DNA from 3 places in the Denitratisoma sp. DHT3 genome. Region 1 is predicted to be linked to each of the others. Evidence: riboswitches for the same ligand, from Rfam matches in the RefSeq annotation. Region 1 holds a riboswitch; each other region holds the start of a gene.
The links. Region 1 has a riboswitch for cobalamin ahead of B9N43_RS10000 (TonB-dependent receptor). Riboswitches for the same ligand answer to the same signal wherever they lie in the genome.

Region 1 (10,150 bases):
AGCGCCTTGTCGCAATGGATCAAGGCGACCCGCCGGCTCAGCCCCCATCCGCCGCAACCACCGCAGTTCAATCCGGCCAGGACGACCGGCAACGGCAGGTGGCCCGCGCATACGAAGCGGCGCCGACGGAAAGCGGCGGCGGTTTCAGCCGGTTCGCCTGAACGGTCTACTCGAAATAGCTGCGCGCTTCTTCGAAACGCCCGGCGAACCAGCCGCTACTCAATTTGTCGGTGCGTACCCTGCCATTGTTGTTGGGCGCATGGACGAAGCGGTCGCCGCCGATATAGATGCCGACATGGGAATAGGGTTGATTGCGGGTGTTGAAAAACACCAAATCTCCAGGGCGCAGACGGTCGGTCGCCACCGGGCGTCCCTTGCGGGCGATGTCGGCGGCTGAACCGGCGAGCCGCAGCCCGGCCGCCTTGTCGAACACATAGGTCACCATGCCGCTGCAATCGAGGCCCGAGTCGGGATTCTTGCCGCCGAAACGGTAGCCCGTTTCCAGCAAGCCCAGGGCGAACATCGTCACATCCACGCCCTGTGGGGACGGCGGCAGGGATGCCGCCGGCGCGGGGCGGGCGGCGACCGGGCGGCTGGGAACGGAGCCGCAGGCCGCCAGGACGAGGCAGGTGAAGAGCAGCAGAGCATATCGACACGGCATGATGCGTGATGTTACCGGTTGCCCGCCTTGCCCTGGCCGTGATCAAGGGGCGAAAGGCATGGCATTCGTCGCGGCCGCCGCCGACTAGAATGCTCCCTTCCCCTGTCGACGAATGCTTCCGTGCGGCCTGATCCTTCATTTGCCTGCGCTCTTCGCACCGCTTTGCGCGCTTTGGCGCGATGCCTATTCCTGCTCCCGCTCTGGCTTGGCCTGGCGGCCATGGCCCAGGCGGAAGTCGTCGTCACCGACGATGCCGGACAGGTGGTGCGGCTGCCGAGGAGTGCACGCCGTATCGTCAGCCTGGCGCCGCATGTGACAGAACTCGTCTATGCCGCCGGCGCCGGGGAACGGCTGGTGGGGACGGTGCAGTTCAGCAATTATCCGGAGGCGGCACGCCGCGTGCCGCAAGTGGGGAGCTATTCCCGCATCGACCTGGAGGCGCTCCTGGCCTTGCAGCCGGACTTGGTGATCGGCTGGCAGAGCGGCAATCAGGTTGAGCAACTGATGCGTTTGCGCAGTCTGGGCGTGCCCCTGTTGACCACCGAACCCGCTCGGATCGACGATGTGGCGCGCAATATCGAGCAGATCGGCATTCTGGCCGGTACCGCGGCGCATGCCCGGGAAGTCGTCGCCCGCTTTCGACAGCGGCATCGGAGTCTGGCGGCCCGTTACTCGGGGCGGCCGCCCGTACGGGTTTTCTACGAGGTCTGGAAAAATCCGCTGATGACCGTGGGGGGGCGCCAGATCATCAGCGACGTGCTGAAACTCTGCGGCGGCCGCAACGTCTTCGCCGACCTGACCGTCATGGCGCCCATCGTCGGCGAGGAAGCCGTGCTGGCGGCGGACCCGGAGGCCATCGTCGCTTCGGGCATGGACCAGTCGCGGCCGGAATGGCTGGACGACTGGCGGCGCTGGCCGCGGATGACCGCGGTGGTCCGGGACAACCTGTTCCATGTGCCGCCGGATCTGCTCCAGCGCCACACCCCGCGCCTGCTGGACGGGGCCGAGCAGGTCTGCGCGCAGTTGGAGCAGGCACGGGCTCGGCGCCTCGGCGCAAAGTAAGAGACTGGCTACGGTAGCCAGCCTTTCAGGCGGCGCCAGTCCAGGGCCGTTTCCACCGCGTCGGCAAGGCGGTCCAGGTCAGCCTCGCGCCGGGCGGCGAGGTCCACCGGCGCCGTTTCGGCCATGCCGGCCCAGGCCAGCAGCGCCGACAGGGCCTCGGGATGATCGAACAGGCCGTGACAGTAGGTGGCCAGGATCGCGTCGTCGGCGGAGATCGCGCCGTCGCGGCGGCCGTCGTCCAGGTGCACCAGGGGGCGCTCCAGTGCCGGGCCCCGGCTGACGCCCATGTGGATTTCGTAGCCGGTCAGCGGCGTGTCCTCGCCCAGCGCCAGGCGGCCGCCGACGTTGTGCAGTCGTTTTTCCCGCGCCAGCGTGGTTTCGCAGGCGAGCAGGCCCAGGCCGGGGCTGCTGCCCGCTTCGCCCTCCAGCCCCAGCGGATCGTGGACCATTTCGCCCAGCATCTGGAAGCCGCCGCAGATGCCGATCAGCTTTCCGCCGTAGCGTAGATGGCGGCGCAGATAGGCGTCCCAGCCCTGCTGCCGCAGCCAGTCCAGGTCGGCGCGCACGCTCTTGGAGCCCGGCAGGATCACCAGGTCGGCGGGAGGCGGCGTCTGGCCGGGACCGACCCAGCGGAAATCCACTTCCGGATGCAGGCGCAGCGGGTCCAGGTCGTTGTGGTTGGCGATCCGCGGCAGCACCGGTGCGATCGCCGTCAAGCGCGATGGCGCCTTGTCCAGCTCGCCGGCCGTGGCAATCGCGTCCTCCGCGTCCAGCAGCAGGCCGTGCAGGTAGGGCACCACGCCCAGCACCGGCTTGCCGGTGCGCTGCTCCAGCCAGTCCAGCCCCGGCTGCAGCAGGCCGATGTCGCCGCGGAAACGGTTGATCACGAAGCCCTTGATCCGCTCCCGCTCGGAAGCCGAGAGCAGTTCCAGGGTACCCACCAGATGGGCGAAGACGCCGCCCCGGTCGATGTCGGCCACCAGGATCACCGGCACGTCGGCGGCTTCGGCGAAGCCCATGTTGGCGATGTCGCGGTCGCGCAGGTTGATTTCGGCCGGGCTGCCGGCGCCTTCCACCAGCACGCACTCGAATTCCGCGGTCAGGCGGCGCCAGGAGTCCATCACCGCGGACAGCGCCACCCGCTTGTAGTCGTGGTAGGCCCGGGCGTCCAGGTCGGTCACCGCGCGGCCATGAACGATCACCTGGGCCTGCCGATCGGTGGTGGGCTTGAGCAGCACCGGGTTGAAGTCGATCCGCGGCGCCAGTCCCGCCGCCTGCGCCTGGAGCGCCTGGGCGCGGCCGATTTCGCCGCCGTCGACGGTGACCGCCGAATTCAGCGCCATGTTTTGCGGCTTGAAGGGCGCCACGGAGATTCCCCGGCGCTTCAGGATGCGGCACAGCGCCGCCACCAGGGTGCTTTTGCCGGCGTCGGAGGTGCAGCCTTGCACCATCAGCGTGGAAAGCGTCATGACAGGTCTCGAAGGTTGGGTGGGCAATGCTTGCAAGGGCAGCGGCCTTGTTGTGCGGATGCGATATCTTGTTAATGTGCGATGCGACAATGAGTTACTAATTTATTAACTGACCCATTGGAAAGTATTTGTAACATATTAATTTATTTGAATATAAATAGTTAATTAAGTTTTTATAGCATTTGCTGCACTGCATAAAAATAATTTGCGCAGTGCAACAATCAGTGATACAGTTCAAACCGTCGGATGAATGTCGAGTCCGGCAAACCTTGAAATTTCGGAGATGCCATCATGGAACTCGTTGCTACCAATATCACGCTGATCGTCGTCGGCCTCGTCGCGCATCTGTCTGTTGTGATCCGCAACATGGCAGTTGGTCGTTACCGCTGATCCGAGGTTTGCCAAGGCGCCGCCGGGCCGCGTCCGGCCCGTGCGCCTTTGGTTTCCGGATTGCCCGCCCTGAGTGGGCGTTCGATCGCCCGGACAGTCCGGGGGATCGACTGCATATCTCCCCTCCGCGAGGGGCCTTCGGAATGGCTTGATTCCGACTCCTCAAGAAAAGATGCCTGTCCCTGGTCGCAGTTTGCGGCGGGGATTTTGTCGCCATCGTCTCAGACGGGTACGAACCACCGTTGTCCGCCATCCTTCAGCTCCCGCAGCGCATGGCCGTAGAGGCGTGAAAGATTGTCGGCGTTGATGATCTCCGCGCTGGGGCCTTCCAGCCATTCGCCGTCGCCGAACAGCAGCAGCGCCCGGCTGCAATAGCGCAGGGCCAGTCCCGGCTCGTGCAGCACCATCGCCACGGCGGCGCCCCAGTCCCGGCCCGGCGTGGCGAACAGGTCGAGCACCGCGATCTGGTGGTTCAGATCGAGGTGCGCCAGGGGCTCGTCGAGCAGGAACAGGCGCGGCGCCTGGGTGAGCAGGGTGGCGATGCCCAGGCGCTGGCGCTCCCCGCCCGACAGGCTATGGACTTCGCGTTGTCCGTAGTCGGCCAGGCCGACGGCGGCCAGCGCGGTCTCGGCCAGGCGCCGGTCGGTCGCGCCTTCCCATTCCCAGCGCCCCAAATGGGGATGCCGTCCGACCAGCACCGTCTCCAGCACCGTCGAGGTGAAAGGATCGTGCTGCTGCTGCGGCAGATAGCCGCGCAACCGCGCCAGGGTGCGCGGATCGGCGAGACGGGGGTCGAGTCCGCCGATCTCGATGGCCCCCGTCGAGGCGGGCCGCAGCCCCGCCAAAGTGGCGAGCAAAGTCGATTTGCCGGCGCCGTTGCGGCCCAGGATGGCCAGGGACTCCCCGCCGTTCAGGCGCAACACCAGATCGCGGCAGAACACCCGGCCGCCGATCGCCACGTCCAGACCGCGCACTTCCAGCAGGGCCGCGCTCATGGCTGGTGCGCTGGCTGGCGGGCCAGGAGGATCAGGAAGATCGGCACGCCGATCAGGGCGGTGAGCACGCCCACCGGCAGTTGCTGGGGCGCCGCCACGGTGCGGGCCAGGGTGTCGGCCAGCACCAGCAGGGCGCCGCCGGCCAGGGTGGCGGCGGGCAGCAGCAGGCGCTGGTCGTTGCCCAGCACCAGCCGCACCAGATGCGGCACCACCAGACCGATGAAACCGATGCTGCCGGCGGTGGTCACCGCGAAGGCGGTGAGCAGCGAGGCCAGGAGGTAGACGATGCCGCGCAGGCGGGATACTCGAACGCCGAGAGAATTGGCCAGCACGGAACCCCGCGCCAGCAGGTTCAGTTCCCGCGCGTAAGGCATCGCGCAGGCCAGGCCCAGCGCCAGGGCGATCAGGGCCGGCGCCGGCCGCAGGATCTGCCCGGCGTCGCCCATCAGCCAGAACAACATGCCGTTGAGCTTCTGCTCCGGGGCGATGGAGAGGATCAGGGCCACCACGGCGCCGCAGCCGGCGGCGATGATCACGCCGGTCAGCAGCAGCCGGGTCTGGGTCCAGCTGCTGTCGCCGCGGGCCAGGCCGAACACCAGCAGCATCGCCGCCAGCGCGCCGACGAAGGCCAACAAGTTGAGTCCGGCCAGCGACAGCCCGAACAGCATCGCCGTCAGCGCGCCGACCGAGGCGCCGCCGGAAATGCCCAGCACGTAGGGATCGGCGAGCGGATTGCGCAGCAGTACCTGCATCAACGCGCCGGCCAGGGCCAGCAGCCCGCCGCAGGCGAAGGCGCCCGCGACTCGGGGCAGACGCAGGGTGCGCACCACTTCGGCGCCCATTCCGCCTTCCGCGCCGGTCATCGCCGCCAGCAGGTCGGTGGTGGAAATCGTCATGGTTCCCGCCGTCAGCCCGAGCGCCAGGCTCGCCGCCACCAGGAGCAGCAGCAGCAGGAGCACGGCGAGGGCGCGGCGGCGGGAGGGCATGGGCGGTTACTTGAAGTCGTAGCGGGCGCTGACGAACAGACTGCGGCCGTCGGCGGGGAAGTAATAGTAGTCGCTGCGGAAGGTGGAGTAGCCGGCATAGGGCGCGTAGCGCCGGTCGAAGACGTTGAGCAGCTTGGCGGTGATGGTCCACGTCTTCAGGTCCCAGCGGCCCTGCAGGTCCAGGGTGGTGTAGCCCGCCAGTCGCCCCAGGGTGTTGGCGAAGTCGCCGCTGTAGCGCCGGTCGCCGACGTGGCTGGCGACGGCGGAATAACTCGCGCCGCCGCCGGTCTGCCAGGTGAGCTGGAGCGCGGCCTTGTCCCGCGCCACCATCGGGATTTCCTTGTCGGCATAGACGCCTTCGCGGAACCGGGCATCGGTATGGCTGGCGGAAAAGCGCGCCAGCAGGCGCTCGCTCAGGCGCCAGTCGATCTGGGCCTCCACGCCGTCGCGGCGGGAGCGGGCGAAGTTGACGTTGGCGTAGGCCGCGCCGTCGTAGCCAATCTCGTCGGTCAGGTCCAGGCGGTAGACGCTGCCGCGCAGCTTGACCGCGCCCAGTTCGACGTCGCCGCCGAGTTCATGCACTCGACCGTGCTGGGGCTTGAGGTCGCCGGCGAACACCGGATTGCCGGTGAAGGGGTCGTAGCCGAACAGTTCGTCGGTGTTGGCGAAGCGGAAGACGGTACCGGTGCGGCCGTAGAGACGCCAGTCGGCGGCCTGGTAGTTGAGGCCCAGGTCGTAGGCGTTGCGCTCGCGCACCGCGCTGCCGTTCATGGCCGGCACGGGGAAGGGGCCGTAACCGTAATCGGCGTCGTAGGCCCGCTGCGCGGCGCGCTGCTCCATGCGCTGGCGGCGGGCGCCGGCGGTCAGCGACCAATGGCGGTCGAGGGCGGTGGTGTTCTGCACGTAGAAGGCGGAACTGGTCTGCTTGGCCGACTGAGGAATCACGCCGGTGGCGCTGGCCGAGGTGGCGCCGATCTTGCCGTCATAGTAATCCAGCCCCAGCACGGTTTCGCTGGCGCGGCCGGTCAGGCCGTGGTTCCAGCGCAGGCGCGGGGTGAAGGAGACGGTGTCGCGTTCGCGCCGGTAGGTGCTGGCGAAGGAGACGTTGTTGGCGTCGTATTTTTCGTGCTCGACGGCGAGTTCCCCTTCCACCGTCAGGTTGGGCGACACGGCCAGCTTCAGGCCCGGGCGCACCCGGTAGCCGTCCCGCTGCTGGGTGTCGTGGGGCGTGCGCGCCTGGCGCGGATCGCCGCGGTAGGCGGCGCTCAGGAGGCTGCTGGGCATGCCGGACTTGTCCGCGTAGAGGCCGTAATCGACGAAGGCTTCGCCGTTGGCCAGGTTCAGCGCACTCCGGCCGCTGACGGCCTGTTGTCGGGCCTGGCTGTTCTGGCGCCAGCCATCGGTTTCCGCGTAGTGGGCGAAGAGGTTGAAATAGCCGGCCGCGCCGCCGCCGGCGGCCTGGGCATCCACGCCGCGGTAGTCGTTGCTGCCGAGGGTGACGGCCGCATTGGCGCGGGGCTGGCCGGACTTGTCGGTGATGATGTTGATCACACCGCCGGTGGCCCGGTCGCCATAGAGCACGGTGCCGGCGCCGCGCAGGATCTCGATGCGCTGCACGCTTTCCAGCGGGATCGCCGACCAGCTCACGGCATCCATGCCGATGGAGTTGAGGCGCTGGCCGTCGAGCAGGGTCACGGTGTTGCTGCCGCCAGTGTCGCCGAAGCCGCGGATGTCGGCCACGGCATCGATGCCCATGTTGCCGTAGAGCGAGCGCACTTCGATGCCGGCCTGGGCCTTGAGGATTTCCGGCATGCCCAGGGCGGGCGACTGGCGAATGTCCTCGCTGCGGATCACGTCGACCTGCGCCGCGACGGGCAGGGCGCTGTCGGCGAAGCGGGTGGCGGTGACGATGATGGTGCCGTGGTCAGCCGGCGTTTCGGCGGCCTGGGTGGCGAAAGCGGAAAGCATGGCGGCGGCGAGGGCGCTGCGCACGAGATGGCGTTGCATGGGAACTCCCGGTTCTCCGGCCCGCGTCCCCGCAGGCCGGTCACGATTGAAACAGGCAACGCAGGGGAGTTCGAACGGAAAATCACCGGTCGCCACTTCCCCGTGGCGTCACCAAGGACGATGCTCGTGGCCGGTCTCCGGGCTCGGAAGTCTTGAATCGCCGCCTTCCCAGGTCCAGACCCAGTGGCTTTGCTGACGATTCCGCACTTCCTTACCGTTGCGGGGGCAGCGCAGGATTCACACCTGCTTCCCGTTTCACCCCTGTGGCCGGAAACGGCCGCGGGGCACCGCGAACAAGGGGCGCATTGTACAGACAATCGCCCCGAGGGGCCGGCAACCCGTCGCAGGGGCTGTCCGCGCCATTTGGCGGCCTTGCCGGCCCAATACAGCGCCTTGACCACGAGGGTTGTTTTGAAAGACACTTCGGCCATGCATAGCGACTTTGATTCTCTCGAACAAAAAATCGATCAGGTATTGGCCCTGTGCAGCAGGCTGAATGCGGAGAACGCCGCCCTGCGCGACCGGGTGGCCGGCCTGGAGAACGACAAGCGCGACCTGACCGAGCGCATCGGCTCGGCGCGGACGCGGCTTGAAACCCTGATGACGAAGCTTCCCGAAGAATGACCGCGCATTCCACTCTCGACATCCAGCTCCGGGGCAAGGACTATCGAGTCACCTGCACGCCCGACGAGCGCGAGGCGCTGTTGGCGGCGGTGGGCTTCCTGGACCGGAAAATGACCGATATCGCAGCCATCACGCACAGCAGCGGCGAGCGCCTGGCGGTGATGACGGCCCTCAACATCGCCCATGAACTGCTCGCGTTGCGTCAGTCCGGAGCCGTACCGTTCCAATCGGACTCCGTGGCGGCGGACGTTGACGACCCGGACTTGCGGCGTAGAATTCAGAACATCGAAGCGCGACTGGATGCGGCCCTGGCCGACCAGCAAGGTCTGTTCTAGCCGTCCCGTTAGCGGCTTCGCCGGTTTTCCCCTGCGGTGTTCGCCAAGGCCGTAAATTCCTTGAACCTATAAGTCCTTGCGACTTGGCCGCCGCCCATTGATGCCGCTGTTGCGATCGCCCCTTCGCGGGCGGACCTGATGCGGCCGGAACGCGGCCTCCCTGAACCCAGAGTTCAGGATGCCGGCCAAACGGCACTGGCGGGGGATCCATCATCAGAGCGCGGAGTGGTTCTCCGCGCTTTTTTCTTGGAGTGCCTATGCCACGCTACTGGCTGATGAAGAGCGAGCCATCCGAGGTCAGCATCGACGATGTCCTGGCCATGCCGAACCAGACCGTGGACTGGTGGGGGATCCGCAACTACCAGTCCCGCAATTTCATGCGGGACCAGATGGCGCCGGGCGACGGCGTGCTGTTCTACCACTCGTCCTGCGCCGAACCCGGCATCGCCGGCCTGGCCGAAGTGGTGAAGAAGGCTTATCCGGACCGCACCCAGTTCGATTCGGCGTCCAAGTATTTCGATCCCAAATCCACGCCGGAGAACCCGCGCTGGGTCAATGTCGATGTCCGTATCTTGAAAAAGATCCGGCTGGTGGGCATCGCCGAGTTGCGCCTGCACCCGGAGCTGGCCCACATGCGCGCCCTGCAGCGCGGCAACCGTCTGTCGATCACCCCGGTGGACCCGGCGGAGTGGAAATTCATCACGGAACGCCTGCTCAAGTGATCAGCGCCTGGCTGCTGGGCTATGTCGGACTGGGCCTGTTCGCCGGGTTCTTCGCCGGCCTCCTGGGCGTCGGCGGCGGCGGCATCATGGTGCCGGTGCTGACCATGCTGTTCACCGCGCAGGGCCTGCCCCACGAGCATGTGGTGCATCTGGCGCTGGGCACCTCGATGGCCACCATCGTCTTCGCCTCGGTTTCCAGCCTGCGCGCCCACCATCGCCACGGGGCGGTGCTGTGGCCCGTGGTCAAGGCCATCGCGCCCGGCATCGTGCTGGGAACCCTGCTCGGGGCGCAGCTCGCCGCCCTCCTGCCGACCAAGTCGCTGGCCATTTTCTTTTCCGTGTTCATGGCCTACGTCTCGCTGCAAATGATCGCCAACGTCAAGCCCAAGCCTTCCCGCACCCTTCCCGGCGCCGGCGGCATGTTCGCCGCGGGGGCGGGCATCGGCGGCATCTCGGCGCTGGTGGCGATCGGCGGCGGCTCTCTTTCGGTGCCCTTCCTGACCTGGTGCAACGTCAAGGTCCACCAGGCGATCGGCACATCCGCCGCGATCGGTTTTCCCATCGCCCTGGCCGGCACCGTGGGGTATCTGATCGGCGGCCACGGCAACGCCGGCATGCCGGCCGGCAGCATCGGCTTCATCCATCTGCCGGCGCTGCTCGGCACCGTGCTGCCCAGCGTGCTGATGGCGCCGGTGGGCGCCCGCCTGGCCCATCGCCTGCCAGTGGCCGTGCTGAAGAAGATCTTCGCCGGCGTGCTGATCTTTCTCTCCGCCAAGATGCTGCACAGCCTGTTCGGCTGAGCGGCCGGCAGACGTCCGAAACTCAGAAACCCGACAAATGGCGTCGGTAATGGATCGCCTCGGCGATGTGGGGTCGGGCGATGGCGTCGCTGGCGGCCA
Region 2 (10,150 bases), 250 kb from region 1:
ATGCACCAGCAACAGCACATCGAGTCCGTCCAGAGAGTCCAGGGAATCGCCCGCCGACCACGGCACCACGGCGTGTCCGGCCCGTCGCCAGGCCTGGGCATGCTCCGCGTAGGCCGGCCGCGCCATCCCCACCCGGCCGGGAGGCCGCAGCGCAGGCAGGGCCTGGATCGCCGCCTGGCTCCCGGCCACGGGCAGAACCGAATCCGCCTCGTAGCAGCGGCAGGCCGCTTCCGCCAGGCCGTCGTCGGGCTCGGGCAGGCGCTGCCAGCATTCGGCGGGCATCGAGGGCACCGGCCAGCCCAGGGGATTGATGCCCGTGGACAGGTCGAGCCAGTCCGACAGCGCAATGCCGTATTGCCGCGCCGCCGCGCGCAGGCGCCCGCCGTGCTCAAGCATGCCAGCCGCGCTGGAACACGAGCGCCCCCATGCCCGACACGAGCAACGCTGCCAGCCACAGCGCCACGCCGTGGCGCACCAGGCCCAGGGCGCGGTCGATGTCGGCGGCCGTGGGCGGCGCCCCCGCGCCGAGCGGCGGCCGCTCGTGCCACGCGCCGCCGTAACGGGCCGGCCCGCCCAGGCGGATGCCCAGCGCGCCGGCGCCGGACGCCATCACCGGCCCGGCGTTGGGGCTGTCCCAGGCGGGCGCCTGGCTGCGCCAGCACGCCAGGGCCTGGCGCGTGCGGCCCGACAGCGCGTAGGTCAGCGCCGTGAGCCGCGCCGGCAGCCAGTTGAGCACGTCGTCCAGCCGCGCCGCCGCCCAGCCGAAATGCAGATAGCGGTCGTTGCGATAGCCCCACATGGCATCGAGGGTGTTCACCAGGCGATAGACGATGACGCCCGGCGCACCGGCGCAGCAGAACCAGAACAAGGCGCCGAAGACTCCGTCGTTGCCGTTCTCCAGCACGGTTTCGCAGGCCGAGGCGGCGATCTCCAGGGTCTCCGCGTCGCGGCTGACGATGCGCGCCACGGCCGCCCGCGCCGCACCCTCATCGCCATGCGCCAGCCCCGCGACGATGGGCCGCACATGGTCGTGGAGGCTGCGCAGGCCGAGGGCGAAATACAGGGCCCAGAGGGAGAAAGCGGCGCCCCACGGGTCAGGCAGGGCCGCAAGCCAGGCGGCGAGCAGTCCCCAGGGCGCCACCGCCAGCAACAGCGCGCACGCGCCGGTCCGGCGGGAAGGGCGGTGGCCACGGCCCTCGATCCATTGCGCCAGCCGGCCGAAGCCCACCAGGGGATGGCGTCGGCGCGGCTCGCCCAATCCGGCGTCCAGCAATACCGCACCGGCGGCCAAGGCCGCCGTCGTCAATAAGTCCACCACCTCAAGGGGCCGGCGGCGAGCCGCCTGCGCCCATGGCCGACGATCTCGGCGTCGCTGTAGCGATGGTCCTGGTTCATGGCAGGAACAGCCCGGCGGCGAGCCGGGGCGCGGAAGGAAAGTAGCAATGCATGTAGGAGGCGGTCAGCCGGCCCAGGCGATAGGCGGCCTCGCCCGGCCGGCCATCCGGATCGACGGCCCGCGCCCAGGGAACCAGCGCGGTTTCCAGGCGCGAGAAATGGAAGGTGTGGCCGCGCAACTCGCCTTCGGGTAGGCGCAGGCTTTGCAGACCCAGGGCGGCGAGGCGCTCGCCCATCACCGCCCGGCCCGGCAGCAGACCCCACAATGACGAACTGCCGCCGGCCGCGTCGGTCAGGGTTTCGCACAGCGCCAGCATGCCGCCGCACTCGGCCAGGATCGGCTTGCCCGCCGCGTGGTGGGCGCGGACCGAGGCGGCCATCGTGCCGTTGGCGGCCAGGGGCGGGTGATGCAGTTCCGGGTAGCCGCCGGGCAACCACAGCGCGTCGCACGCGGGCAAGACGGCGTCGGCCAGGGGCGAGAAATATTGCAGCGTCGCCCCCATGACTTGCAGCAGATCCTCGTTGGCGCGATAGATGAAGGCAAAGGCCGCGTCGCGGGCCACGGCGATGCGCACGCCATCGAGCAGTCGAGGCGGCGCCGCGCCTGGCGCCGGCGCCGCGAAATCGACCGGCGGCGGCAGCCGCTCGGCCGCCGGCCCCAGGGCCTGGGCGGCCCGCTCGAGGCGTAGATCGAGATCGGCGATTTCGGCGGCCTGGAACAGCCCCAGATGGCGCTCCGGCAAGGCCCAGTCCTGCTCGCACGGCAGGGCGCCGAACCAGGCGGGGGCGGGGTCGAGGCTCTCACGCAGCATCTCGGCGTGACGCGAACCACCCACCCGGTTGGCGAGCACACCGTGGACGCGCAGCCCCGGCCGGTAGCGGGCGAGCCCCAGGGCGACGGCGCCGAAAGTCTGGGCCATCGCCGCGCCGTCGATCACCACCAGCACCGGCACGTCGAACAGCAGCGCCAGATCGGCGCTGGACGGCGCACCGTCATAGAGGCCCATCACCCCTTCGATCAAAATCAGGTCGGCCTCGGCGGCGGCCTCGAACAGCAGCCGGCGGCAATGGGCCGCGCCGCCCATGTGGAGGTCGAGCTGATACACCGGCGCGCCGGACGCCCGCTCCAGCACCATGGGATCGAGAAAGTCCGGGCCGGTCTTGAACACCCGCACCCGCCGTCCCAGGGCCCGATGGCGCCGGGCCAGGGCGGCGGTGACGAGGGTCTTGCCCTGGCCCGAGGCCGGCGCGGAAATCAACAGCGCGGGACAGCGACGGGATGCCGAGGCGCTCACTGGTCGATCCCGGGCTGGGCCGCCACGCCGGCGCGGAAGGCGTGCTTCACGTCGGCGATCTCGCTCACCGTGTCGGCCGCCGCCACCAGCGCCGGCGGCGCGCCGCGCCCGGTCACCACCACGTGCTGGGCGGGCGGCCGGGCGGCCAGCGCCGCCAGCACCTCCTCCAGTTCCAGGTAGCCGAACTTGAACAGGTAGGTCATCTCGTCCAGCACCACCAGACCCACGGCCGGGTCGGCCAGGGCGGCGCGCGCCTTCTCCCAGCCGGCGCGGGCGGCGGCGATGTCGCGCTCCCGGCTCTGGGTCTCCCAGGTGAAGCCTTCGCCGCACTCCTCCCAGCGCACCAGGGGGTCCCGCTGCAAATAGGCCTGCTCGCCGGTGGCGCCGCTGCCCTTGATGAACTGGAACACCGCCACCCGCATGCCGTGGCCCAGGGCGCGGGCCACCATGCCGAAGGCGGAGCTGGACTTGCCCTTGCCGTTGCCGGTGAGCACCAGGATCAGTCCTTTGGACACCGTGGCGCGGGCGATGGCGGCATCCACCACGGCCTTCTTCCGCGCCATGCGATCGGCATGGCGCTGGTCGCGTTCCGCACTCATCAACGATCCTCCCGGCGAGCGGCCGCCTGGCGCGGCAGCATGGCCGACAGCGCGGCCCAGGCGGCGACCGCCAGGCCCACGTAGCAGGCCATCGTCCCCAGCATGGGCGGGAAGTAGCGCACCAGGCGCGGCAGGAAGCCGGCCAGCGTGGGATCGGCGTAACGTCCGCCGAAGAAATAGAAACCGCCGCTGGAGCACAGCTCCGCCACCAGGGCGGAAAGGAGCACGGCCAGGACCAGCGCGGCCCAGGGCTCCGAGACGCCCCGGCGTTGACGCGCATACCAGCGTCCGCCGAGCCAGAGTGCGGCGTAGGCCGGCAGCAGCATGGCGTAGGCGGGCGTCACGCAGAAACCGGAGACGCCGCCGAGGACGATCGCCGCCCAGTCGATGGCCGCCGCCAGCGCACAGAGGCCGGCGAAGGCGCGCAGCGAGCCGAGCACGGCGCCGCCAAGGAAGAACACCGCCCAGGAGGCGTCGGGCAGCGTATGGAGGCCGGCCCAGTGGTGGCTGCGGGTCAGCGCCATGAGCAGGGTCAGGGCGAGGATCAGTACCCGAGGATTGCGCAGGGTGGTTGCGTTCATCATGTCATGCTCCTTTCGTTGGAAGATCAGGGTTGGTAACGCAGGGTGAGATACAGCCCGCGGCCGGGCTGGTTGTAGAGGTAGGCGGTTTCATAGCCGCGGTCGAGAAGGTTCTCGATCCTGGCTTGCAGGCGCCAGACGGGGTCGATGCGGTATTCCGCGCGCAGGTCGACGGTGGCGTAGCCGCCCAGGCGCACGGTGTTGGCGAGGTCGTCGTAGCGATGGCCCTCGCCCCGCAGGTCCGCGCCCCAGCGCCAGGCGCCGGCCTCGCGATCGGCGCTGAGCAGGAACGATTGGCGTGCCCGGCGCGGCAATGTCTTGCCATGGTTGGCGCCGGCGCCGAGGTTTTCCGGGTCGAGCAGGCTCAGGGTGCCGCGCAGTTCCCAGTCACGGCCGCGCCACGATGCCGTCGCCTCGCCGCCGCGCAAGCGCGCGGCATCGATGTTGACCGGCGTGAAGCGGCTGTCGAAACCGATCAGCCGGTCGATCCGCGTCTCGAAGGCATTCACCGACCAGCGGCCGGCGGGCAGCGTGCCGGCGAGGCCCAGGCCGAGACTGCGCGCTTCCTCGGGCCGCAGCTGCGGATTGCCGAAACCAGGGTAGTAGAGCTGATTGAAGGTCGGCGCCTTGAAGGCCGTGCCATGGCTGGCAGTGAGGCGCAGGTCCCGCGTCAGGGCATGGCCCCAGGCCAGGGCGCCGGTGGTCTTGGCGCCGAACTGCTCGCTGTCGTCGCGCCGCGCGGAGAGCTGCCAGTCGTGGCCGCCCGCCTCGGCCAGATATTGGGCGAAGACGCCGGCATTGTCGCGGCTGCCGACGGCGTAGCGGGTGGTGCTTTCCAGCCGGTCGCGCTGCCAGTCCACCCCGGCCACCAGTTGCTGGCCCGGAGCCAGGGCGATTTCGTTCTGCCAGTTCACCGTGTCGCGCCGGGTATTGAAGCGGCTCTTGAACAGCGCATCCTTGAAGTTGTCGGCGGCGTCCCGGCTCTGGCCGAGGCGCAGCGTGGCGCGCCAGCCGGCGAGCGGCGCGACGCCCAGGCTGGCGCCCAGCGCCTGCTGCACGGACTGCGCGGCATTGACGCTGCTGCCGTCGTACTTGTTGCGGCTCTCGGCGCGCAGCCAGTTCACCTCGGCTTCGGCGCCGTTGTCGAAGCGCCAGCCGAAGCGCAGGCGGCCCGATTGGTTGCGATAGCCGTCGCGATCCGGCTCCGCCACGAAGCAGCCCGCGCTGCGGCTGCCCTTGCAGGCGTTGAGGCCGGCGGTCTCGAAAGTCGCCGCGCCCAGGCTGTACCAACCGGCGGCGCCGAAGTTGCCGGCCAGGGACGCGGCGCCTTGCCAAGTTCCGTGACTCCCGGCGCCGAGAGAGAGCGCCGGCCGCGCGTCCCGGCCGCCCTTGCGGGTAAAGATCTGGATCACCCCGCCCAGCGCCTCGGAACCGTAGAGGCTGGAGCGGGCGCCGCGCACGATCTCGATCCGCTCGATCATTTCCAGCGGCAGGTCCTGCAAGGCGGCGGTGCCGGTGCTGGCGGAGCCGAGCTTGACGCCGTCCAGCAACACCAGCACATGGTCGGCATTGGCGCCGCGCAGGAACAGGCTGGTCACCTTGCCCTGGCCGCCGGCGTTGGCGATGGCGATGCCGGGCTGAAAGCGCAGCAGATCCTGTACGGAAACCGCCTGGCTGCGCTCGATCTCCGCCCGGTCGATCACGGTGACGGGCAGCAGCTCGGTCTCGGCCGGCCGGGCCGTGCGGGTCGCCGTCACCACCACGGCGCCGGCATCGACAACCGCCGCCGACTCGGCGGCAAGGACAAAAGGGGAACCGAGCAGCAAGGCTGCCGGAAGAAAGCGGGACTTCATGAAAGCTCCTCATCTGCGCACACCCGCGCGCCAGGTTGGCCAAACGGCCTGCAGAGGAGATTCAGAAAGAAGGGCGTGCACCCTTCTCGGTGCATCGCCCTCCGCAACGCCGACATTCGACTCCAGGCCGGTCTCCGGGCTGGCGAGCGGGAGGTTTCCCGGGAACCGGCGCCTTCCCATGCGGATGCACAGTGGCTCTGGCCGATTCCTTGACTCGCTTACCGTTGCGGGGGCAGCGCCGGAATTGCCCTTGCGGGCGCACCGGCTTCCCGTTTCATCCCCGAATGGGGACACCTGAAGCGGGGCGCATCTTAGCAGGTATGATTCGCGCCATGTCAATCGCCTTGTCCCGCCGGCGCGCGACGCGCCTGTTCCCCCTCGTCGTTCCCCTGCTCCTGGCCGCCTGCGGCAGCGTGCCGCCGCGGCCCGCGGCCGAGCAGGGCGAGGCCGCGACGCCCGCGCCCGCGACCACCAGGAAGGCGCCGCCCAAGGCGGCCGCCTACGTCTTGAAAAAGGGCGGCGGTTTCTACAAGGACGACGGCCCCGGCGACAATCCGCCCGAGGACATGGAGGCCATTCCCGACGCCGTGCCGCAATGGGAGCCGTTGCACCGTTTCGCCAACAATCCCTACTCGGTGCTGGGCAAGGACTACGTGCCCATGAAGGACGCCGCGTCCTACAAGGTGCGCGGCATCGCCAGCTGGTACGGCCGCAAGTTCCACGGCCAGAAGACCTCCTCCGGCGAGCCCTACGACATGTATGGCATGACCGCCGCCCACACCACGCTGCCGATCCCCTCCTACGTGCGGGTGAGCAACCCGGCCAACGGCCGCGCCGTGGTGCTGCGGGTGAACGACCGCGGCCCATTCCACGGCGACCGCATCATCGATCTTTCCTACACCGCCGCCTGGAAGCTGGGACTCACCGGCAACGGCAGCGGCCTGGTGGAGGTGGAAAGCCTGCGTCCGGGCGAAACCCCGCTCCCCTTGCCGGGTCTGTCGCCGACCCTGGCGTTGCGCAACCCGCCGCCGCCGGAGGACGATCCCATCGCCCGCCTGGCCAGCGAGCCGGCGCCCGCCGCACCGGCCGTGGCCGAGGCGCGCGGCACCTTCATCCAGTTGGGCGCCTTCGGCAACCCCGACAACGCCGACAGCTTCCGCACCCACATGACCCGCGAACTGGACTGGCTCTCGGACCGTTTCCGCACCGAAGTGGCGGGCAAGCTGCACCGGGTGCAGATCGGCCCCTTCGCCAGCCGCGCCGAAGCCGAGGCCGCGGTCTCGCGCATCGCCAACGCCCTGGGCGTGCGGCCGACGATCATCGTCCGCTGACCTTTCCCATCCGCGCCCGCGCGGCGTGGTGCCGCGCCGCCTACGCTGCGGACGGCGGATTGTGCACGAACGCCGCCCGGACCACGTCGGTCACCCAGACCAGGCCGTCGCCCATGCGCTCGGGCGCGGAAACGCCCTCGGCCTTGCTGACGGTCATGCCGGGAAAGCCCGGCACCTGGCGTAGCGCGTCCAGCTTGCCGGGGCGGATGACGGCCTTGATTTCCCTCATTGTTTCCCACGGATATACAATCAAAGGGCGCGCCTTGTAGCCCAAAGAAAACATCCGCATGGTACCTGAAGGTCGATCTCGGTCATTTTTACAGAGACTGCGATTGTTTCCCCTATCGATACAATTTCAGACGTTGCACGGCCTCGAACGACGAGGCGACCGCCGGCAACGGCACATCTCCAGCCCGGACAGGGGCTGTCTGCGCCAGTTTGGCAAAGAGGGCGGCGAGAAGGATGGGCGGCAGGCGGATCATGAGGGCGAGGGAGGCTGCGCGCAGCGGCAAAAGTTCCGGGGTTTTTCTGCGGCGACGACCGGGGAGCGCGTCTGCGGGGGGGAATCGTAAAGGGTATACTTTTCGCCGCCATGAAACATTCACTGCGACTCCTCGGCCTGGTGTTGACTCTGTTCTCCGGCATCGCCCTGGCCCAAACGATTCCCCCCGCCCCCCCGCTCGCCGCCAACGCCTGGCTGCTGCTCGACCACGCCTCCGGCCAGGAACTGGCGTCGGCGAAGGCCGACGAGCGGATCGAGCCGGCCTCCCTGACCAAGCTGATGACCGCCTACCTGAGCTTCGCCGCCTTGAAGCAGGGCGTGCTCAAGCCCGAACAGACGGTGCCGGTCTCGGAAAACATCAGGCAGGTGCCGGGTTCGCGGATGTTCATCGAGCCGCGCCTGCCGGTCACGGTGGACGAGCTGATCCGCGGCATGATCGTGCAGTCGGGCAACGACGCCTGCGTCGCCCTGGCCGAGGCGATCGCCGGCAGCGAGGCGGCCTTCGCCGAACGCATGAACCGCGAGGCGCGGCGCCTGGGCCTCGCCGGCACCCATTTCGTCAACGCCACGGGCCTGCCCGATCCCCAGCACTACACCACCGCGCGCGACCTGGGCCGGCTGGTGCGGGCGCTGATCCGCGACTTTCCCGAGTACTACTCGATCTATTCCACCAAGCAGTACACCTACAACAAGATCACCCAGCCCAACCGCAACCGCCTGCTCTGGCTCGATCCCACGGTCGACGGGGTCAAGACCGGCCACACCGAGGCGGCCGGCTACTGCCTGATCGCTTCGGCCCAGCGCGGGCCGCGGCGCCTGATCTCGGTGGTGCTGGGCACCGACTCCGACTCGGCGCGCGCCCAGGAATCCCTCAAGCTGCTCAACTTCGGCTTCCAGTATTTCGATGGCGTGCAGCTCTACGCCAAGGACCAGGCCCTCTCCCGGCTCAAGGTCTTCAAGGGCGCGCAGGGCACGGTGAAGGCCGGCTTCGCCAGCGACTTCGTGCTGTCGCTGCCGCGCGGCACCCCGCCCGACCGGATCAAGGTGCAACTGCTGTCGCGCCAGCCGTTGATCGCGCCGATCGCCGCCGGCGCCACCGTCGCCACCTTGCGCGTCTCGGTCGACGGCACGCCCTGGGGCGATTACCCGGTGCAGGCCCTGGAGACGGTGCCGGTCGCCGGCCTGCTCGGCCGCGCCTGGGGCACCGTGAAACTCTGGTTCGAATAGATATGCCCCCCCACCCCCCGGCCCCCGCCCCAGGGCGGGGGAGCTTGCAAGCTCGCTGCGCTCGAAGTCACGGGGAACTCCGTGGCGGTAGTGTACCATCTGCGCCTCCGGCGCGGGCCGCTTTCCCTTGCGGCGGCACGACGGGAAAGCTGCTGTTTCAGGGGGGCGCGGAGCGTTTGCCGATCGTTCTCCGCAACCCACAGAGGCATCCAGCATGATGGTCTATCTCAACGGCGAATGGCTGCCTCCCGGCGAAGCTCGGATCTCGGTCATGGACCGGGGCTTCCTCTTCGGCGACGGCGTGTATGAGGTGATCCCCGTCTATTCGCGCCGCCCCTTCCGCCTGGCGGAGCACCTGCGCCGGCTCGACCGCAGCCTGGCCGCCGTGCGCATCGCCAATCCCCACGGCCCCGAAGTCTGGGAGACGCTGGTGCGGGAAGTGGTGGAGAGCGCCGAATGGGACGACCAGTCCGTCTATCTCCAGGTCACCCGGGGCGCCGCGCCGGTGCGCAACCATGCCTTTCCCAAGGCGGCCACGCCCACGGTCTTCCTGATGACGGAGCCTCTGCCGGTGCCCCCCGCCGAACTGCGCCAGACCGGCGTCACCGCCGTCTCCGCCGCCGACAACCGCTGGCACCGCTGCGACATCAAGGCCATCTCGCTCCTGGCCAACTGCCTATTGCGCCAGGAGGCCGTGGAGGCCGGCTGCGCCGAGACGGTGCTGTTCCGCGACGGCATCCTCACCGAGGGCGCCGCCGCCAACATCTTCGCGGTGAAGGACGGCGTGCTGCTGGCCCCCCAGAAAAACCATCTGATGCTGCCGGGCATCACCTACGACGTGGTGCTGGAACTGGCGGCCGCGACCGGCCTGCCGCACGAGGTGCGCGACATCCTCGAAACCGAGGTGCGCGGCGCCGACGAGCTCTGGTTGAGCTCCTCCACCAAGGAGATCCTGCCCATCGTCCGCCTCGACGACCGGCCCATCGGCGCCGGCAGCCCCGGCCCGGTCTATGCCGCGATGTACCGCAGCTACCAGGAATTCAAGCAGAAGGTGATGCGCAATGGCGGATGAAACCCTGCTCGCATTTCCTTGCGACTTTCCCCTCAAGATCATGGGGGAAACCCGCAACGGCTTCGCCCAGGCGGTGCTGGAAGTGGTGCGGGTCCACGCCCCCGACTTCGACGGCGCCACGATCGAGATGCGCCCCTCCTCCAGCGGCAAGTACCTCTCCCTGACCTGCACCGTGCGCGCCACCTCGAAGGCCCAGCTCGACGCCCTCTACCAGGACCTGACCGGCCATCCATGGGTGAAAGTGGTGCTCTGATCGTCCGCCGCCTGGGCCGCCTGGATTACGTGCCCACCTGGC
Region 3 (10,150 bases), 100 kb from region 1:
CACTCGAATTCGCCGGTGAGGCGTTGCCAGGACGCCATCACTGCTGTCATCGCCACCCGCTTGTAGTCGTGATAGGCCTGGGCATCCAGATGGGTGACGGCCCGGCCATGGATGATCACCTGGGCCTGGCAGTCCGTGGTGGGCTTGAGCAGCACCGGATTGAAGTCGATCCGTGGCGGCAGGCCCGCCGCCTGGGCTTGCAGGGCCTGGGCGCGGCCGATCTCGCCGCCATCGATGGTGACCGCCGAATTCAGCGCCATGTTCTGGGGCTTGAAGGGCGCCACGCGCACCCCCCGACGCTTGAGGATGCGGCACAGGGCCGCCACCAGGGTGGTCTTGCCGGCGTCGGAGGTGCAGCCTTGCACCATCAGGGCGGAGAGCTTCATATAGGTACAAACCAGCGGTGCTGACCATCCCGCAGTTCCCTCAGGGGATGGCCGTAGAGCCGCGACAGATTCTCGGCGGTGATCACGTCGGCACTGGCGCCCTCCAGCCACTGGCCGTCGCCGAACAGCAGCAGGGTGCGGCTGCAATAGCGCAGGGCCAGGCCCGGCTCATGGAGCACCATCACCACGGTGGCGCCCCAGTCCCGGTCCGGGGTGGAGAAGAGGTCCAGCACGGCGATCTGGTGGTTCAGGTCGAGGTGGGCCAGGGGTTCGTCCAGCAGGAAAAGCTGGGGCTGCTGAGTGAGCAGCATGGCAATACCCAGGCGCTGGCGCTCGCCCCCCGAGAGGGTGTGGACTTCCCGTTGGGCGAATTCCGCCAGGCCCACGGCCGCCAGGGCGGTGGTGGCGAGTCGCTGATCCGTTTCGCCTTCCCATTCCCAGCGGCCCAGGTGGGGGTGGCGGCCGACCAGCACCGATTCCAGCACGGTGGAGGCGAAGGGATCGTGCTGCTGCTGGGGCAGGTAGCCCCGAATCCTGGCCAACGCGCGGGGATCGGCGTTCGCAGGAGCGAGGCCGCCGATCCGCAGCACTCCGGCCGATGCCGGGCGCAGTCCCGCCAGGGTGGCCAGCAGGGTGGATTTGCCTGCGCCATTGCGTCCCAGGATGGCCAGGGATTCCCCGCTGTTCAGTCGCAGGTCCAGGTCGTGGCAGAACAGATGCCCGGCGATCGACACATCCAGGCAGCTGGCGTCGAGTAATAGGGTACTCATGGCTTGGCCGCAGGCTGCCGCGCCAACAGGAACAAAAAAATCGGCACACCGATCAGGGCGGTCAGCACCCCCACCGGCAATTGCTGGGGTGCCACCACGGTGCGGGCCAGGGTGTCGGCCAGGACCAGCAGGGCACCGCCGGCCAGGGTGGCGGCGGGCAGCAGCAGGCGCTGGTCGTTGCCCAGGGCCAGACGCAGCAAATGGGGCACCACCAGACCGATGAAGCCGATGCTGCCGGCCGTGGTGACGGCGAAGGCGGTGAGCAGCGACGCCAGTAGATAGATCAGGCTCCGCAGTCGGGGCACCGCCACCCCCAGGGAACTGGCCAGGGTGGCGCCCCGGGCCAGCAGGTTCAGTTCCCGGGCAAAAGGCATGGCACAGGCCAGCCCCACCGCCAGGGCAGCCAGGGCTGGTTCCGGCCGGAGAATCTGCCCGGCATCCCCCATCAGCCAGAACAGCATGCCGTGCAGTTTCTGCTCCGGCGTGATGGACAGGATCAGGGCCACCACCGCGCCGCAGCCGGCGGCGATGATCACCCCGGTGAGCAGCAGCCGGGTCTGGGTCCAGCTACTGTCGCCATGGGCCAGGCCGAAGACCAGCAGCATCGCCCCCAGGGCGCCGCCGAAGGCCAGCAGGTTCAGCCCCATCAGGGAGAAACCCAGCAGCATGGCCGAAAGTGCGCCCACCGCTGCGCCTCCGGAAATGCCCAGTACGTAGGGATCGGCCAGAGGATTGCGCAGCAGCACCTGCATCAGGGCGCCGGCCAGAGCCAGCAGGCCGCCGCAGGCGAAGGCCCCCAGCACCCGGGGCAGGCGCAGGCTGCGCACCACCTCGGCCCCCATGCCGCCGCCTTCGCCGCCCACCAGGGACAGCAGATCGGCGGTGCTGACCGGCAAAGTCCCCGCCGCCAGACCCACCACCAGGCTGGCCGCTACCAGGAGCAGCAGCAACAACAGCACGGCGAGGGCGCGACGGCGGGTGGGCATGGCTTACTTTGTGAGATAGCGGAGGCCAATGAAAACCGTGCTCCCCAGACTAGAGAATGTGGCATTCGAACTACGGGCCAGCTCATAGTGTTTGTCGAACAGATTGTCCACCCGGGCGAAGGCAGACCACTCAGGGGAAAGTTGATAACTGCTATGGACATTGACCAAGCCATAACCGCCGAGGAGACGCGTATTAGCCAAATTATCGTAACGGTCGCCCGATGCCTGCAGTTCTACACCGATTAGCCATTGCTTTGTCTCATGTTCCAGGCCCAAGGTGCCAAATTTCTCGGCACGGCGCGCCAGGCGGTTACCTGTGGTGACATCGCGAGCATCCTGATCATTCCAGGTGGCCCTCAGTTTCCATCCGTCGATGATTGACCATTGATAACTCAGGCTCCAGCCATCAATCCGGACCTTGCCGACATTCGCCGGAGTGTAGAACCAGGACCCGGGGCTGGTTTCTTCCCAACTGATCAGGTTTTTAATGTCGTTGCGGAACACTGTCAGGCTGGCTTTATGGACCTCGGTCTCATAATGAACAGCCACATCCCGGTTGCGGGATGTTTCTGGCCTGAGATTGGGGTTGCCGCTGCCGACAAAAGGAATGTTAGGGTAATACAGGTCGTTGAATGATGGCGCCTTGAATGCTGTGCCAACATGGGTTGCCAGACGCCAAGCGTGGGTGAGCTGATACCCATATCCCAGGTTGTAGGTGTTCTTTGCGCCATATTGTGAATTGCGGTCCCGACGAACATTTGCCTGCCAGCGATGCTTCTCCATGCTTGCATCCCATCCCAGGGACAGGGAGTTGATATCACGTTCAGTCAGGCTGAAAGCACTCGATGTAACAATCTGTTCTTTCAGATGGTCCACCGCTATGAGCGCACGTCCGATGGGCAGGTTGATGTCGTTCTGCCAAGTGATCTGTTTTCGTTCGGTGCGAAAGTCGTCACGGAGCTCACCGATGGTTTGCGAGGGCACGGTGTCGCTTTCATCCACGCTGCGATCGAACCGTATCGAGGTAGTCCATTCCTTGGCTGGCTGAAAACGAGCATATGCACTGGACCCGCTGATCCTGCTGTATGTTTTCCAGTCGTAGCTCTTGCTCGGCCAGGAAGTATCGAACTTGTTCTGTCCCTGGCTGTAGAAATATTGGGCACCAATTTCTGCTTCAGACGAAAGCTTGTAGTCTATGCGCATAGCAGCACTGCGTTTCCAGAATCCGTCCTTATCAGGGTTGTAGGCGAAACTATCGCTATTGGTCACGTTGGACTTGCCATCTTCACCATTGGTACCGAAGCTGACCTGATAGTTCAGGTCACCGATATTGCTCTTTTTCGCGACATTGGCCGCATAGCTGCCGCGACTACCAAATCCCGCCTTGGCAGAGAAGCTGCTCTCTTTCGAACCACGAGTGAAAATATTGACCACCCCGCCAATAGCATCGCTGCCATAAAGTGCGGACTCCGGGCCACGAACCACTTCGATACGCTCCATCTGCTCAACTGGTAGAGCCGAAAGATTAGCCTGCCCCAGGGTGGCAGAACCTACGCGAATACCATCAATGAGAATTAGGGCGTGACCTGCGTTTGTGCCACGGATGAAAATATTTTCATTGGCGCCACGTCCCCCTTCTCGGGATAGCTCAATACCAGGTAGGCGTGAAAGCAGATCACCCAGCGTCGCACTCGGCCCCGCTTTATCGATATCACTACGGGTCAATACGCTGAAGTCGTTCAGCAAATCTCGCGCCGGAGTCGGCTGACGGGTGGCGGTGACGACGATGGTGCCGTGGTCCGCGAGGGGCTCGGCGGCCTGGACATTGAAAGCGGCAAGAATGGCAGCGGCGATGGCGCTGCGCGCAAGATGGCGTTGCATGAGGACTCCCTGTTCCCCGGTCGGCGTCCCCGCAGACCGGTCACGATTGATGAAGGCAACGCACAGGGAGTTCGATCGGACAAACGCCGGCCGCCACCACCCCGTGGCGTTTCCATGGTGATGTTCGTGGCCGGTCTCCGGGCTCGAAAGTCTTGAATCGTCGCCTTCCCAGACCGAAGCCCAGTGGCGTGTGTGACGATTCCGCACTTCCTTACCGTTGCGGGGGCAGCGCAGGATTTACACCAGCTTCCCGTTTCACCTGGCGTCCGGATGGACTGCCGGGTACCGCGAACAACTTTCTGCGATAAGTCTATGATCGTATAAATAACGAGTCAAGCTGTTTCGTTATTAAAACTTGACGACCTCGTACGTATTTCATACTGATCAAACCTCCAGCCTTGATTAGTATCGAATTGACAGCTGAACAGCAAATCATAAGAATCACGGCCGACTTCAGTATCCAGGAACACGGTGCAATTCCGTGGCGGGCCCGCCGCTGTAATCGGGGACGGATGCCGCAAGGCCGGAGGCAATGCATCCGGCCAGCCACTGCCGGGGCCTACCCTGGTGGGAAGGCGCGGCAAATCCGGGAGATCCGAGAGCCAGAAGACCTGCTGAACGTCGTGTTTGTGTATTTGTAGAAACCAATGGCAAGGGTTTCGTCAGCGCACTTGGCTGTGCGTTGGCGAAGCCCTTTTTTCATTGCTGCCGTGCTTTGGCGAACGGCTGGACGCCCTGGTTGCACAGGGTTGAAAAATAACCGGAGGATGGTGATGAGACGACTGGCTCAAGGGGTACTAATACTTGGCCTCAGCATGATGTGGACAACTTCGGAGGCAGCGGTCAGCACATCCGAAGCCAAACGGCTAGGCCGGGAACTGACACCAGTCGGCGCAGAACGGACTGGTAACCGGGATGGCAGCATCCCAGAATGGCAAGGAGGACTGCCCAAGGAAAAACGCAAACTCACAGATGCTCGTATTGATCCTTACGCTTCTGAAAAGCCCCTGTTTTCCATCGACGCCACAAACCTCGAAAAGTACAAAGACAAACTCTCGGCAGGGCAGATTGAATTATTAAAAACCCGCAAGGGTTATCGTATGGACGTGTATCCCAGTCATCGATCCTGCGGCTACCCCGAAACGATCACCGAGCGGACCAAACAGAATGCGACACTGGCAAAGCTTTCCAATGATGGGAGTGACAGCCTAGATAGCGCTCTGGGTGGAGCATTTCCGTTTCCGATTCCCCAGAACGGAGCAGAGGCCGTCTGGAATCATCGCCTTCGCTGGCAGGGATTAGGCCGTATCGAGGCTTACCAGACGAACTTCATCAATCCGGATGGAAGTTTCTATGGTCTGGGACAGGAGCAGCTCGCCTTAACCCCCTTTGCGTCCACCAAGGTCAATTCACCCAGGGAGGCCAACGGGGTACAGATGATGATCCTCGACATGATGACCTCCCCACCTTCACGCAACGGCGAAGTACTGCTGGTGCATTACTTCCTGGGCAACAAGGCCAACAATGGGTGGATGTATTTCCCAGGGCAACGTCGGGTACGGCGGCTTCCCGCATTGGAATATGACAACCCAGTACCGGGGTTTGAAAACCTGGAAACCGCCGATCAATATCCCATGTTCGCTGGCGCTCTAGATCGCTACGACTGGAAATTAGTGGGCAAGCAGGAAATGTACATCCCCTACAACAACTATAAATTCGTTGCCAAACGCAAGATGAGCGAGGTGTATCAGGGCCTCTACCCAAACCGAGATCTGATGCGCTATGAACTTCATCGTGTCTGGAAGATTGAGGCCACGGTAAAACCAGGCATGCGCCACATGTTTGCCCGGAGAACCTTCTATCTTGACGAGGATACCTGGATGTTGATGGAGGCAGATCAATACGACAGCCAAGGCAAGCTCTGGCGCGTCATGGAGGCCACCATCTACCCTGCCGTTGAATTGGGGGCCTGCGTCAGCCAGGAGTTCATGTCATGGGATCTCAATGCTAACCGCTACTTGGGTGAGTACGCCACACAGGAATCAAAGCCAACTGACTGGTTGGCGGGTGATGAGGGTCGTATCGATCCAAGACAATTCGAGCCCGAGGATTTGCGCCGAATTGGCGCCCGTTAACCCGGTCTAACGATGAAGAATACAAACATGAAAAACATAACACCGTATCTGATCCGCCAGATCCTAGTCCTTTGCACCCTTGGTATTGGTCTTTCAAAACCGGCTGCCGCCTTCAAGTTTGAACTTAATAATGGCTGGATTGGCAGTTTTGACTCAACACTGTCCATCGGCATGCAAAAGCGATTGGAGTCTCCGAGTACAAGCATTATTGGCAATGATTCCGGTGGCAATGTTTCCATTGCCGGCCCACTGGGGGAACTGGTCAATGGTCCAGGAATGGGATTCACCGCTCCACCCGATTTCATCTACAGCAATTCAGATGACGGTAACCTGAATTACAGGAAGGGACAGATTGTTTCTACCGTACTGAAAGGCACCCATGAGATTTTCCTCAAGTCTCCAACGGACTGGTCCGCCTTTAGCCGATTCACATGGTCCTCGGACTTCCGTGCCGACAAAACCCAACGTACTCCCTTGGAACGAGATGCAAAAAAAGCAATGCAGCAGGATGTCACGTTGCTGGACCTCTGGGTAGCAAAGGAGCTAACACTGAACGGCCAACCAGCCAAAATTAAACTCGGCAATCAGGTCATCAGTTGGGGAGAGGATATATTCATCATCGGCGGCGTGAATTCCATTAATGCCGTCGATTTGAGGAAGATTCACATCCCAGGAGCACAGTTGAAGGAGATATTCGTTCCCGCTCCCATGCTGTCGCTTTCTACCGCTCTGGGTAATGGTTTTTCCACCGAAGCCTACTATCAGTTCCGTTGGAACAAGTTCATCCTAGATCCGGCCGGCACCTACTGGTCCTATGGAGATTTCCTTGGCAAGGGGGGAAAGCGCGGCGCATTCATTCCAACCTCGATCATGGATCCCCTCTATGCAGGAGGTAAGCCTCTGGGGGTATTCGGCGACTTTGCTCCGAAATCCGGGAGAACCCTGGAATATCTAACCAACTCAGTGGCACCGGGACTAGGCACCATCGTTCCCGTTGACATCACCACTCCAAAAAACCGGGGGCAATATGGCATCAACCTCCGCTACAAACCGACAAATGGAGATACCGAGTACGCCGCTTATTACATCCGTTATCACGACAAGCTTCCCTTTGTTGGATTCAAATATGATCCCAACACGACCAACGTCATCAACGTCCGTGCAGTTGAACAATATGGCATGGACAAGGATCTGTTCGGCTTGTCCCTCAATACCACACTGGGGGACTGGGCAGTGGGCGCCGAAGTATCCTATCGTCCCAGGGATAGCGTAGCTATCGATCCAGTGGTTCCCCATGCGGGCCGCTACAGTTATTTCAATGGATTCGGCGGTGCCACTCCCTATGTAGTAAACGGGTACAAGGAAGAGCGCAAATGGCAGGCCCATCTCACCGGGTTCCTGGAGCTTCCCTCGTCACTGACACAGATGATCAATGCCGACGAGGGGTATTTCCTGTTCGAAACAGCAGTAACGCACTATCCGAACCTGACACTGGACGGAAGCATTCCCTACCTCCTGAATGACTACTCACTCCCAAGCCGGACCTCCTGGGGTTATGTAGCAGAACTGTCCCTTACCTACGCCAACATCCTGGGATCTGGCTGGACCCTGTCACCAATCGTCGATTACTACCACGACGTCAGGGGCGTCGCGCCCAATAGCCTTCCTTTTGTGCAAGGTCGCAAGGCGCTATCTGTGGGAATGAATTTCGACTACCACAACACCTGGAAAGCCACCATCGGCTACAGCAGATTCTGGGGCGGAGGAAATCTCAACATGCTGCGCGATCGCGATGTATTGAGCGCATCCATCTCTTACAGCTTCTAAATACAACAGTAACGGCGGGGGCTCCCCCGCCCCACTGCACCTAGGAGTGTGACCTGATGGTCGGCACCAATCGATTCGTCCTTGCTCTTGAAGGCTATTTATTCCGAAGGCGAGCAATCGTCCTGGCGGGACTTCTACTGTTTACGTCATTGATGGCCTTCAAGGCCATGGAATTACGCATATCGACCCACTTCGATAAACAAATCCCTATCGGGCATGAGTATTCACAGGTTTTCTTCAAATACCGGAACGAGTTGTTTGGCACCAACCGTCTCATGATTTCATTGCGCGCTCGCAACGGGGATATATGGAATCCCACCACGCTCGGGAAACTGCATCAGATCACCCAGTCAGTACTCTTTCTTCCCGGCGTAGACCGACGTTCCGTGCAATCCCTTTGGACACCCAACATCCTGCTCCATGAATTGACCGAAGAGGGATTCCATGCCGAGAACGTCATCGGTGGCAACATCACCCCCGACAACCTGGATGCCAACAAAATCGAGCAGATTCGCGACCGGGTAGTACGCGGAGGCTATCAGGGAAGCCTGGTGTCCAGAGATGGCACTGCAACGATGGTCATTGCCGATATTCTCGACGAGAACATCCATTTGGGCCAAAAATTGGACTATCTGAATCTCTCAGCCAGGCTAGAAACGGAAATACGCCAGAAATACGAAACACATGAACATTCAGTGGAGATTATCGGATTTGCCAAACAGATGGGCGCCATTGCCGATGGTGCCGGGAACGTATATCTATTCTTTGGTTTGGCCTTCCTGCTCACAGCCCTTGCAGTTTACGGGTACTGCCGCTCCATCAGGCTCACGCTACTGCCCTTGCTCTGCTCCTTGTGTTCCGTCCTGTGGCAATTTGGAACGTTGGTCATGCTCGGCCTTGGCCTTGATCCTCTTGCCATTCTGATCCCGTTTCTAATCTTTGCAATTGGCGTATCCCATGGTGTTCAACAGATCAACGCCATCTCGTCAGCAGTGGCACGGGGCAAGAATCCTTCAGAAGCAGCACGAGAAAGTTTTTCGAGTCTTTTGTTACCGGGTACGCTTGCATTGTTTTCAGCCTTGATCGGCTTCGTATCGCTCCTTCCCATACCCATTCCAATGATCCGGGAACTTGCAATCGCCGCCGCCATCGGTGTTGGCTTCAAGGTTGTAACAAATCTCGTGATGCTACCCCTAGCCGCCTCCTATCTGAGTTTTCCTCCCAGTCATGCTGTTACCCTGGCCAGAATCCAGGCACGACGCTCCAGCAAAATGCGACGAATAGCCTGGGTTGCAGATATTCGCAATGCACAATGGGTACTGGGTGCAGCCATCCTGCTGCTGATCTTTTCCGTATGGCAGAGTCTGGACAGACAGGTCGGGGCTCTCCAGGGCGGCGTACCGGAATTACGTGCCGAATCACGTTACAACCGAGATATGGAAAGTATTGCCAATCGCTTCGACATGGGCATGGATGTGCTGACTGTGGTATTCGAGACGCCAACTGACGGGTGTACCCGATTCGATGTCTTTGATTATCTGGACCAGTTCACCCAGCACCTATCCCAGGTACGCGGCATCATTTCGGTTACGTCGCTCTCGACCCTAACGAAAACCGCCAATGCTCTACTCAACGAGGGCAACCCGAAAATGCTGGCCTTGCCCAGGGACAGTCGTGCCTTGCAGGCCGCCCTGGGCTTCCTGCCCGAGTCTTCCGGTTTGCTTGACCGCACTTGTACCATGATGGCCACCAATCTCCATCTGACCGACCATCGAGCAGAAACCATCCAGACGGTGATTAATACAATCAAGTCATTTCGCAAGAACTATCCCCCTCCCGACTCCAGAATCCAGGTACTGCTTGCCTCCGGGAATGTCGGCATCATGGCTGCCATTAACGAGGAAATCGAGGCAAGGGAATTCCAGATGATGGTGCTGGTCTATACCGGCATTTCCCTTCTGGTGCTACTCGCCTATCGCGACTGGCGAGCCATTCTTGTCTGCTGCTTGCCGCTGACCCTGGCAACCTTCCTCGGCTACGTTTTCATGGAGGCATTGGGCATCGGCCTGACTGTAGCGACTCTGCCTGTCATGGTGCTCACCACCGGAATTGGCGTCGACTATGCTTTCTACCTCTACAACCGACTTCTCATCCACCTTTCGCAA

Region 2: linked by a shared signal. The riboswitch ahead of btuB (TonB-dependent vitamin B12 receptor) and the one ahead of B9N43_RS10000 (TonB-dependent receptor) in region 1 are both predicted to bind cobalamin.
Region 3: linked by a shared signal. The riboswitch ahead of B9N43_RS10445 (TonB-dependent receptor domain-containing protein) and the one ahead of B9N43_RS10000 (TonB-dependent receptor) in region 1 are both predicted to bind cobalamin.

What each region holds. Positions count from the first base shown of each region.
Region 1 covers NZ_CP020914.1:2,160,551-2,170,700, reverse strand. Annotated here, with positions in the region: gene B9N43_RS10030 (putative metalloprotease CJM1_0395 family protein) at 1-161, shown strand, start outside; gene B9N43_RS10025 (C40 family peptidase) at 167-661, opposite strand; gene B9N43_RS10020 (cobalamin-binding protein) at 881-1,723, shown strand; gene B9N43_RS10015 (cobyric acid synthase) at 1,732-3,192, opposite strand; gene B9N43_RS10010 (ABC transporter ATP-binding protein) at 3,804-4,577, opposite strand; gene B9N43_RS10005 (FecCD family ABC transporter permease) at 4,574-5,563, opposite strand; gene B9N43_RS10000 (TonB-dependent receptor) at 5,570-7,570, opposite strand; cobalamin riboswitch at 7,681-7,877, opposite strand; gene B9N43_RS09995 (hypothetical protein) at 8,000-8,194, shown strand; gene B9N43_RS09990 (cell division protein ZapA) at 8,191-8,529, shown strand; gene B9N43_RS09985 (EVE domain-containing protein) at 8,787-9,251, shown strand; gene B9N43_RS09980 (sulfite exporter TauE/SafE family protein) at 9,248-10,051, shown strand; gene B9N43_RS09975 (YifB family Mg chelatase-like AAA ATPase) at 10,074-10,150, opposite strand, start outside.
Region 2 covers NZ_CP020914.1:2,414,468-2,424,617, forward strand. Annotated here, with positions in the region: gene cobD (threonine-phosphate decarboxylase CobD) at 1-396, opposite strand, end outside; gene cbiB (adenosylcobinamide-phosphate synthase CbiB) at 389-1,315, opposite strand; gene B9N43_RS11090 (cobyrinate a,c-diamide synthase) at 1,392-2,690, opposite strand; gene cobO (cob(I)yrinic acid a,c-diamide adenosyltransferase) at 2,687-3,289, opposite strand; gene B9N43_RS11100 (hypothetical protein) at 3,289-3,873, opposite strand; gene btuB (TonB-dependent vitamin B12 receptor) at 3,897-5,723, opposite strand; cobalamin riboswitch at 5,831-6,036, opposite strand; gene B9N43_RS11110 (septal ring lytic transglycosylase RlpA family protein) at 6,056-7,054, shown strand; gene B9N43_RS11115 (P-II family nitrogen regulator) at 7,095-7,283, opposite strand; gene B9N43_RS11120 (D-alanyl-D-alanine carboxypeptidase family protein) at 7,647-8,783, shown strand; gene B9N43_RS11125 (D-amino acid aminotransferase) at 9,001-9,855, shown strand; gene B9N43_RS11130 (YbeD family protein) at 9,845-10,108, shown strand; gene lipB (lipoyl(octanoyl) transferase LipB) at 10,087-10,150, shown strand, end outside.
Region 3 covers NZ_CP020914.1:2,262,466-2,272,615, reverse strand. Annotated here, with positions in the region: gene B9N43_RS10460 (cobyric acid synthase) at 1-368, opposite strand, end outside; gene B9N43_RS10455 (ABC transporter ATP-binding protein) at 383-1,156, opposite strand; gene B9N43_RS10450 (FecCD family ABC transporter permease) at 1,153-2,142, opposite strand; gene B9N43_RS10445 (TonB-dependent receptor domain-containing protein) at 2,146-4,023, opposite strand; cobalamin riboswitch at 4,134-4,328, opposite strand; cobalamin riboswitch at 4,461-4,657, shown strand; gene B9N43_RS10440 (DUF1329 domain-containing protein) at 4,797-6,158, shown strand; gene B9N43_RS10435 (DUF1302 domain-containing protein) at 6,186-7,985, shown strand; gene B9N43_RS10430 (efflux RND transporter permease subunit) at 8,042-10,150, shown strand, end outside.